DNA from 3 places in the Pseudarthrobacter sp. P1 genome. Region 3 is predicted to be linked to each of the others. Evidence: predicted binding sites of a transcription regulator. Region 3 holds the regulator's gene; each other region holds the start of a gene.

Region 1 (3,270 bases), 1.3 Mb from region 3:
CAGCCGGTTGGCAATGCGGGGCGTGCCGCGCGAACGGCCGGCAATCTCGGCGAAGCCGGCGCTGGTCAGCTTCAAATCCAGCAGGCCGGCGGAACGGCGGAGCACCAGTTCCAGCTCGGCCACGGAGTAGAACTCCAGGTGCCCGGTGAAGCCGAAACGGTCGCGCAGCGGTCCGGGCAAAAGGCCGGCCCGGGTGGTGGCACCCACCAGGGTGAAGGGCGGCAGTTCCAGCGGAATGGCCGTCGCGCCGGCGCCCTTGCCAACGATGATGTCCACCCGGAAATCCTCCATGGCCATGTAAAGCATTTCCTCCGCCGGGCGGGACATCCGGTGGATTTCGTCCAGGAACAGCACCTCCCCCTCGGACAGCGAGGACAGGATGGCCGCCAGATCGCCGGCATGCTGGATGGCGGGTCCGGAGCTGATCCGCAGCGGCGCGTTCATCTCGGCGGCAATGATCATGGCCAGCGTGGTCTTGCCCAGCCCCGGCGGGCCGGACATCAGGACGTGGTCCGCCGTGCGGCCGCGGATCTTGGAGGCCTCCAGCACCAGCGACAGCTGGCGGCGCACGCGGGCCTGGCCGACAAAATCGTCAAGGTTCTTGGGCCGGAGCGCTGCCTCCATGGCACGCTCCTCCGGCTCGGTGCCGGCGGAGACGAGGGCAGCGCCCTCCATGGCGGCCAGCTGGCCCGGCAGCAGCGCGCCGCCGTCGCCGGCCATCCGCCGCTCAGACACGGGACGCCAACCTGGCCGCGCCGCTGCGGGCGCCGTCCTGGCCCAGCCAGCGCAGCGTGGCCCGCAGGATCTGCGCCACATTGCCGGCGGCCACGAGATCGGGCTCGTCCGCCATGGCCTTGTCGATGCTGGCCGAGGCATCCTTCTCGCTCCAGCCAAGGCTGGTCATGGCCGCGATGACCTGCGGCTTCCACTCGGCGGCCACCGCCGGCGCGGGGCCGGACGGGATGCCGGTGGGGACCAGCTTGCCCTTGAGCTCGAGCACGATCCGGCCTGCCACCTTGGGGCCAATGCCGGGGACCTTGGTGAAGGCCTTGCCGTCGCCGCTGGCCACGCCCACGCGGATGGCCTCGGGGTCCAGCACGGCCAGCACGGCCAGGGCCAGCCGCGGGCCGATGCCGCTGACGCTGAGCAGGGTGTCGAACACCTCGCGTTCATGGGCGTCGGCAAATCCGAACAGCGTCATGGAGTCCTCGCGGACAATCATGGAGGTGGTGATCACGGCCTCCTGGCCCAGGCGCAGGGTACCGAGGGTCTTGGGGGTCGCGTGGACCAGCATGCCCATGCCGTTGACATCGATCACTGCCTGCGAGAGGCCAAGGTGGGCCACCGGGCCGCGTACAAAGCTGATCATGGTCTAGTTTCTCCCTGCATGAGCACTGCCGTCCGGGCGGATCCGCAGCATGCCGACCCGAAAAATCCGAACATATCTACGAATAGAGTAGACCCTTCCGGCGCATTTTCGGCAGTTGGCACGCACTAGCGCCAGCTTTGACCCGACTTTTCCTTGTTCTTCTTGGCCTTTGCCTCGGCGTCGCGCCAGAGCTGCTGGGCCGCCGTCGAGCCTCCCTGCGCGGAAACCCGCGAACCCGCGCCACTGCGCCAGGCGTGCGCAATGGCCAGCGCCAGTGCGTCGGCGGCGTCGGCGGGCTTGGGCGGGGCGGACAGGCGCAGGATTTTCGCGACCATGGTGGTCACGGCCGTCTTGTCCGCGCGGCCGCTTCCGGTGACGGCGGCCTTGACCTCCGACGGCGTGTGCAGGGCCACGGGAATGTTGCGCCGCGCGGCGGCGGCCATGACGATCCCCGAAACCTGCGCCACGCCCATGACGGTGCTCAGGTTGGTCTGCGCAAAGACGCGCTCGAGGGCCAGGACATCGGGGGTCCAGGCGTCCAGCCACTGGTCGATGGCATCGGCAATGACCAGCAGCCGGGCGGCCAGGGACAATTCATGTGAACTGCCCACCACCCCGACGGCCACCAGGGTGGCCGTCCGGTTGGGGGCAACGTCAACCACGCCCAGACCACAGCGGGTCAGGCCCGGGTCGACTCCGAGGACGCGCAGGATCAGTCTTCTTCCAGCTGCGCCAGGACCTCGGCGCTCATGTCGGCGTTGGAGTAGATGTTCTGGACGTCGTCCAGGTCTTCCAGCGCGTCGTAGAGCTTCATGAACTTGCGGGCGTGCTCCACATCCAGCTCCACCTGCATGGACGGTACGAAGCCGGCCTCATCGGTGTCGTACTCGATGCCGGCCTCGGCCAGCGCGGCGCGGATGGCGGGCAGGTCCTGGGGCTCGGAATGGATCTCAAACGTCTCGCCCTCGTCCTTGACCTCCTCGGCACCGGCGTCCAGCACGGCCATCAGGAGATCGTCCTCGGTGAGGCCGCTCTTGGGCAGCGTGACAATGCCCTTACGGGTGAACATGTAGGCCACTGACCCGGGATCGCCCATGTTGCCGCCGTTGCGGCCCACCGCGAGGCGGACCTCGGAGGCGGCACGGTTCTTGTTGTCCGTCAGACATTCAATGAGGATGGCGGTGCCCTGCGGTCCGTAGCCCTCGTACATGATGGTCTGGTAGTCGACGGCCTCGCCCAGCTGGCCGGAGCCGCGCTTGATGGCGCGGTCGATGTTGTCGCTGGGCACCGAGGTCTTCTTGGCCTTGGAGACGGCCAGTTCCAGCGCCGGGTTGCCGACGATGTCCGGGCCGCCGATGCGGGCGGCAACTTCAATGTTCTTGATCAGTTTGGCGAAGGACTTTGCACGGCGGCCATCGATGATGGCCTTCTTGTGCTTGGTGGTAGCCCATTTGGAGTGGCCTGACATAGTTACGCTTCCCCTCTAATCATTCGAATAAACAGTTCGTGGATGCTGCGCTCCCCCGTCACTTCCGGGTGGAAGGAGGTGGCAAGCAGATGCTGCGAACGCACAGCCACCGCACGGACATCTGTTTCAATTCTATCCGCCCCGGCGATTGGGGACCCCGATCCACCCGCAGGGCCGCCGGCGTAGGCGTGGCCGGTGGTGGGCAGGTGGACGGCGGCGAGCACCTCGACCGACTCCCCCACCCGCTCCACCCAGGGGGCGCGGATGAAGACGGCGTGGACGGGGGTTTCGGCCTCGCCAGGGGCTGCCAGCCCGGTGAAGGACAGGTCGGTTTCGAAGGAGTCACGCTGGCGGCCGAAGGCGTTGCGGCGCACCGTGATGTCCAAGCCACCCAGGGTCTGCTGGGCGTTGCCGGCCAGGTCCCGGGCGGGGT
Region 2 (3,270 bases), 190 kb from region 3:
CACTTTCAGGGCCACATAGCGGTTGAGCCGGTGGTCCGTGGCGAGGTAGACGGTGGACATGCCGCCGCGCGCCACCTTGGACTGGACAAGGTAGCGGGAGTCAACGGTTGAGCCCACCAGGGGATCAGAGGGGTGTTCATGCACCCTTCGATATTAGGCGCTGAAACGAAAAGGGACCGGATCCAACACTCGACCGGTCCCTTTCGATGGCTCTGGGCCCCTACTGGAAGCTGGCCTGGATGGCCTTCACGGAGGCTACATAGCCCTCGGTGTCCGGGTACATGCCGTGCAGTGAGACGGAGTAGGCGCCCTGGTAGTAGCCGGCGATGGCCTCGTCCAGGCTGGGGGCATCGTTCACCAGCGCCCGGATGATGGCGACGCCGGCCGTGACGTTGTCGTGCGGGTCCAGCAGGTTCAGCGGCCGGCCCACCAGCTCGGAGGCCCATTCGCCGGCCTGCGGGATGACCTGCATAGTGCCGATGGCGTTGGCCGGGGAGACGGCCTGCTGGTCGAACCCTGATTCCTGCAGGGCGAAGGCCTGCGCCAGGGACGAGTCGACACCCATCTGGACGGCGGTGTTGGCCACGAGCTGCTGCATCTGTGCCGGGGAAGGGACAGGTGCCGCCAGCAACGCGGCCTTGTTCACATTGGCCTGTGCCACGACGGCCTGCGGGTAGGTGTAGTCCAGGAAGGTGCTGGGCACCAGTGCATCCACCGCTGCCGGGGAGGGCTCGACGGCGGTGATGGAACTCGATGCCGCCGCCACCGCTGAGCCGAGGGAGAGCTGCTGTCCGGGCTTGATGATGGTGCTGGCCGTGAGGCCGTTGGCCGCCAGGACCTCGTGGACCGAGAGCCCATGGGCGGCGGCAATGGCGCTGACGGTGTCGCCGGCCCTGACCACATAGCTGGCGGAGGCCGCCGCCGGGGCTGCATCGGCCGATGCCGCGGACCCGCCACCGCCGCTCAGCGAGAGTTCCTGTCCGGGGTGGATGATGGTGCTGGCCGTGAGGCCGTTGGCCGCCAGGACCTCGTGGACCGAGAGTCCATGGGCGGCGGCAATGGCGCTGACGGTGTCGCCGGTTTTGACCACATAGCTGGCGGAGGCGGCTGCCGGGGCTGCCGGGGCCGCCTCGGCGGCGGCACTTCCGGTCAGCGACAATGCCTGGCCGGGGTGGATCATGGTGGCCGGGCCAAGTCCGTTCAGGGCGAGGACGGTGTTGGTGTCCAGGCCGTAATGCGCGGCGATGGCGCTGACGGTGTCACCGGCCTGCACAATGTGTTGGTCGGGAACGGCCACCTGCACGGGTGCGACGCCGGTGGGCACCGTCCCGGCCACGAGGGCTGCGGGGATGTTGCTGGTGGCGGTGCTGGCCGCTGCAACGGCGCCGTGCCCCATGGCGCTCGGCGAGGCCTTCACCGGTGCGGCGGGTGCGGCGGCGGCCGCCGGCTGTGCCAGCGCCATCGAGGAGAGCATGACCACAGGGATGGCAGCGGTGGCGGCAACGGCCAGCTGCTTGGTGGTTTTGGGACTCTGACGGCTCTTGCGATCGGAAGTCATTGGGTTGTCCTCAATAGTCCGGGGCTGGTGGTGCCAGTGATGAAGAAGTTAAGAGTGTGACTGTTGTGAAACACAACCACTGGAAAATTTACACGAGTCCGCGAGGCTGGCAAGAATCTTTTCGACGCCCAATTGGCCCTTTGGCACAGCAAATTCCCTATCCCCAGCAATATATCCGCACTGTGCCCGCAGGCACGCCAAGAGCCGTTTGTGCCACGCCGCGCCGCCGGGGCGGTGGTCCGGCGTGCGGCGGGCAGAGCGGTGTGGGAACCTTAGCTGGTGAGTAACGTTGAAAATGTGGTTAGTGAATGGTTGCCCCTGCCGGATGTCAGCGAATTGCTGGGTGTGTCCATTACCAAGGTCCACGCGTACATAAATGATGGAACACTGCTGGCCGCCCGCGTGGGCGACCGCCACATCCGCTGTGTTCCGGCCGAGTTTTTTATGGATGGCGCCATCCTGGACAGCCTCAAGGGCACCGTCGGTGTCCTGTCCGACGCCGGCTACGGCAGCGAGGAAGCCATTGTGTGGCTGTTCACCAATGACGACTCCCTGCCGGGCCGTCCCATCGATGCCCTCCGCGAGGGCCGCAAGACCGAGATCCGCCGCCGCGCCCAGGCCCTGGGCTGGTAGCAGGATCCTGCCGCTGAACGCGCAGGCACAAGAAAGCAGGGCCCTACCGTCTGGTGGGGCCCTGCTTCATTATTAAGACGGCCGGTGCTGCCCGCTTGGGACTTGCGCCTAGCCCGGGGTTTTCATCAGGGTTGGGCTGAGGGGTGTGTTTAAGACACGAAAAGGTGCTCTGACAAGGGAAAATAGGGGTGTCTACGCCGTTATTTCCGTGTCTTGAAGGAGCACCTTTTCGATGCATCAGCCTACCAAGGTCTTCCCGTCCCTCCCGGTCACTTTCACCGGCCAGTCGCTGGTCTCCCATGCCGGGGGACGGATCCTGACCTCATTCATCGACGCCCTCGGGTTCCGGGACCTGTGCGAGGACCGGCTCGGGCAGTTCGTCCCCGCGATGGCCTCACACCGGCCCGGGAGGCTGCTCGGGTCGCTGGCGGTGATGCTCGCCGCCGGCGGCGAGCACGCCTCGGACCTGGACATCCTGCGCGCCCAGCCCGGCGTGTTCGGCAACGTGCCCTCGAACGCAACAGTCTCCCGGTTCTTCGAACGCACCGTGAAGAACCCGGACGTCTTCGATTACGGCTTTTCGACCCTGGCCAAGGAACTGCGGACCCGGGCATGGGAAGCCGCAGGAGACCGCAGCCCGGCGGTGAAGGCGACGGCCGCGGACCCGCTGCTCATCGACCTCGACGCCACCTTGGTGACCTCGCACTCGGACAAGGAACAGGCCACCGGAAACTACAAGGGCGGGTTCGGATTCGCCCCGTTCACCGCCAGCCTCGATTACGGTGCCGGCAGCGGCACCGGGGAGGAACTCGCGGTACTGTTGCGTCACGGCGGGGCCACGGCGAACAACGCCGAGGACCACATCCGCATCTTCGAGGCCGCCATCGCCGTCCTGCCCGACTCCCTCTACGGTGGGACCGGGGAACTGGACGGGGAGAAGATCCTGGTCCGCACCGACAGCGCCGGCGCGTCCCGGAAGTTCCTCTGGTACCTGCATTCGCGGGGCGTGCAGTTCTCCGCCTCGTACCCGGTGCCGGTCGGCAAGGCCCACATGATCGACTGGATCAACGACAAGAAAT
Region 3 (3,270 bases):
GCGCAGTTCGGTGAATTCACGGTCCGGGTAGCGGTTGAGGCCCTCGAGCTGCTCGGCGACGGCCTTCAGGATGGCCTCGCGGGCATCGGCCGGAACGCCGTGCGTGTTCTCGTTCACATTCAGCAGGATGGGCACATCCAGCTGGGGGGCGCCGTACGGATGCTGCCCCCGGAGATCGTCTCGAAGGGGCAACTGGTTCAGGCGTTCTAGCTGGTTCACCCTTCCACTTTAAGTGCCACGGGCACAGGGGGCGAACCACGGGGCTCCGTGACCCTCTGTTACCGCCTCCGCCGGCCGCGCCGGGCCTGGAGCGGCATCCTGCGGAACCTGCCAGGAAGGTCAGGCAGCCTTGGGGACGAACAGGCGCTGGCCCGGCTGGACCACGGAGCTGGCGAGATCGTTCAGTTCGACAATGTCCGACACCACGTCGCGGGTGTCGCGGGAGGAATCCGCCGCCATGGCGATGGACCACAGCGTCTGGCCGGACAGCACAGTCACCGTGCTGGTGTAGTCCGGCGCCGGGCCGCCCACCGTGGCGGCCTTGGCGGGGGTGGTGAAGACGGCGGCCAGGGCCACCAGGGCGATGGCCACCAGGGCCAGCGGCATCCAGATCAGGACCAGGCGGCCCCGGCGGGTCAAGCGGAGCGGGGGAAGTTCGTTCGTGGAGCTCATGGCATTAAACCTTTCACTTCGGCAGACGTGCGCCCTGGGCCGTTCGAAACAACCGGGCCGAGAGCGGTGAAACAGATTCGAACATGTATTCGAATGCGTCTTGACCATTTTTAGCACTAATGGACGAAGCTTGCCAAGACTCGCTAGAACAAATGTTTGAAAAACTACCGGAGCTGTCCTACCGTTAAGGCAAGGGATTTACCGGATCGGTAGTAGTCGAACCAAGCAGTAGTCAAGCAGGCGCCACCGACACGAACTCCCCCACACCCAGTGGGTGGCCGCACCGGCCACCCACCAGTACCGACGCCGTCGCGGGAAGGACAGCACCATGCCGTCTCCGGAATTCATCCTCCACAGCGGGAATCCCGCCAGCCGGCACGGCCTCAAGGGCCTGACAGTGCGGCAGAAGAAGATCCTCGAGTGCATCCAGCGCTCCATCTCGGACAAGGGCTACCCGCCGTCCATGCGCGAGATCGGCGACGTCGTTGGCCTCGCCAGCCTCTCCAGCGTCACCCACCAGCTCAGCCAGCTGGAAAAGATGGGCTACCTGCGCCGGGACCCCAAGCGTCCGCGCGCCATGGAGGTGCTCATCCCGTTGACGCTGGACTACGGCCAGCCGCGGATCGAGGGCGTTCCGGCCCCCACCGAGCTGCGCGGGGCCAACGGGCTGAACATGGCCGAACTCAGCAGCGCCTCGGACACGGCATTGGTTCCGCTCGTCGGCCGGATCGCCGCCGGCGGACCCATCCTGGCCGACCAGGTCATCGAGGACGTCATGCCGCTGCCGCGCTCCCTGGTGGGCCACGGTGAGCTCTTCATGCTCAAGGTCTCCGGCGACTCCATGATCGACGCCGCCATCTGCGACGGCGACTGGGTGGTGGTGCGCCGGCAAAGCAACGCCCTCAACGGCGACATCGTGGCCGCCCTGCTCGACGACGAGGCCACGGTGAAGACCTTCCGGCAGCGCGACGGCCACACCTGGCTGCTGCCGCAGAACACCCGCTACGAGCCCATCCTGGGCGACCACGCCACCGTCATGGGCAAAGTGGTCTCCGTCCTGCGCAGCATCTAGCAAAAGACCCAGCCCACAACGCAGAAGCCCTGCGGCCGCACCGGCCGCAGGGGTTCTGCGTCTGCACCGGCAGGGCCTACCGCACCGCGCGCAGGGGCTTGGCGGCGCCGGCGAGCCACAGAGCCAGCAGGATCGGCGCCCCGATGGCCAGCAGGGCCAGGTTGATGCCGACGTGGTCGCCGAGGTAGCCCAGCAGCGGCGGGCCGGCGAGGAACGCGACATAGCCGATGGTGGAGACCACCGACACCCTGGCTGCGGCGTGCCGGGGATCATCGGCAGCGGCGGACATGCCCATGGGGAAGGCCAGCGCGGCCCCCATTCCCCACAGCGCGGCCCCCACCCCGGCCAGGACAAGGTTGCCGGCAAGGACGAACAGCACCAGGCCCACCGCCGCTGCCGCCATGCTGGCCCGCAGCACCGCCACGCGGCCGAACCTGTCAATGGCACGGCCGCCGAGGAAGCGCATCAAGGTCATTGCCGCCACGAACAGGGCAAAGAGCAGCGCCCCGGCGGACTCCGTGGCCCCCAAGCCATCCACGGCGGCCTTGGCGATCCAGTCGTTGCCCGCGCCCTCGGTGAGCGTGGCACCGAGCACCACGACGCCGATGAGCAGGGTGCGTCCGTCGCGCCAGGCGGAAGACCCCTTGGCCCGCGGCTGGCCGGCGCCGGCCGCATCCGGCACGGCTACCGGCACGCGGGGCAGGAACCAGCGCGGCGCGGTCAAGGTCAGGGCGACCACCACCACGGCAACCACCAGGAGATGCTCCGGCAGCCCGACGCCCAGGGTGGACAGACCCGCCCCGATCAGGGCGCCGACGAAGGCGCCGCCGCTGAAGGCCGCGTGGAACTGGGGCATGATGGTGCGCCCGAGCCGGTGCTCGACGCCGGCGCCCTCGATGTTCTGCGCCACATCCCACAGCCCGATCCCGATGCCGAAGAAGAACAACGCCGCGGCGGTGGCGGGCACGGAGCCGGCCATCAGCGACAGAGCGATGCCCGCGCACGCCGTGGCCGCGAGCAGCCCGCCGGTGCGGATGGTGTTCGCCGCACCGATCCGCCCGACCACCGCGCCGGCGGAGGGCAGTGCCAGCAGGGAGCCGACAGCGATGCAGAGCAGGAGGGTGCCCATCTGTCCGGAGCTTAGGCCCAGGGTCTGCGTGACGGCAGGGATGCGCGCTGCCCAGCTGGCAAACACGAGGCCGTTCAGTCCGAAGACCAGGAAGGTGGCCACGGATGCGGCCCGAACGTGGGTGTCCACGGTAATGGTCATAGTGGTGCAACTTCCACAAAGAGTCGTAGGGAGGTGGAGGCCGGGCCGGGAAGGTCCGGCAGCCAGCCGGGCCGGTGCGCCGCTGTGTACTTGGAACTACAGCCGGGCCCCGGTCGGGGTGGTGATGCGGGCAACCGCCTCCACCGTGCTGGCACGGTCGTGCGGTTCGGTGTCGAGGGCGGCATGGAGAAAGAGCCCCTCGATCAGGGCATCGAGCATCCGGCACGTGGCAGGGTCGAAGTGGCGGCCCAGGGCG

Evidence for each region. Region 3 encodes LexA, which represses DNA repair genes until DNA is damaged. Its sites were predicted from a motif close to TCGAACANNTGTTCGA; they were not measured.
Region 1: a site for LexA is predicted at 1,436-1,451, ahead of ruvA (Holliday junction branch migration protein RuvA). Genes of this name have one in related genera too.
Region 2: a site for LexA is predicted at 1,668-1,683, ahead of ACQCSX_RS00345 (LysM peptidoglycan-binding domain-containing protein). Genes of this name have one in related genera too.

Annotation. Positions count from the first base shown of each region.
Region 1 covers NZ_CP189584.1:1,153,707-1,156,976, forward strand. Annotated here, with positions in the region: gene ruvB (Holliday junction branch migration DNA helicase RuvB) at 1-675, opposite strand, end outside; gene ruvA (Holliday junction branch migration protein RuvA) at 728-1,369, opposite strand; gene ruvC (crossover junction endodeoxyribonuclease RuvC) at 1,495-2,085, opposite strand; gene ACQCSX_RS05455 (YebC/PmpR family DNA-binding transcriptional regulator) at 2,082-2,837, opposite strand; gene pdxT (pyridoxal 5'-phosphate synthase glutaminase subunit PdxT) at 2,840-3,270, opposite strand, start outside.
Region 2 covers NZ_CP189584.1:82,560-85,829, forward strand. Annotated here, with positions in the region: gene pknB (Stk1 family PASTA domain-containing Ser/Thr kinase) at 1-117, opposite strand, end outside; gene ACQCSX_RS00345 (LysM peptidoglycan-binding domain-containing protein) at 221-1,558, opposite strand; gene ACQCSX_RS00350 (Rv2175c family DNA-binding protein) at 1,838-2,191, shown strand; gene ACQCSX_RS00355 (IS1380 family transposase) at 2,424-3,270, shown strand, end outside.
Region 3 covers NZ_CP189584.1:4,359,758-4,363,027, reverse strand. Annotated here, with positions in the region: gene ACQCSX_RS20355 (histidinol-phosphate transaminase) at 1-219, opposite strand, end outside; gene ACQCSX_RS20350 (LysM peptidoglycan-binding domain-containing protein) at 340-672, opposite strand; gene lexA (transcriptional repressor LexA) at 1,001-1,744, shown strand; gene ACQCSX_RS20340 (MFS transporter) at 1,821-3,014, opposite strand; gene ACQCSX_RS20335 (TetR/AcrR family transcriptional regulator) at 3,111-3,270, opposite strand, start outside.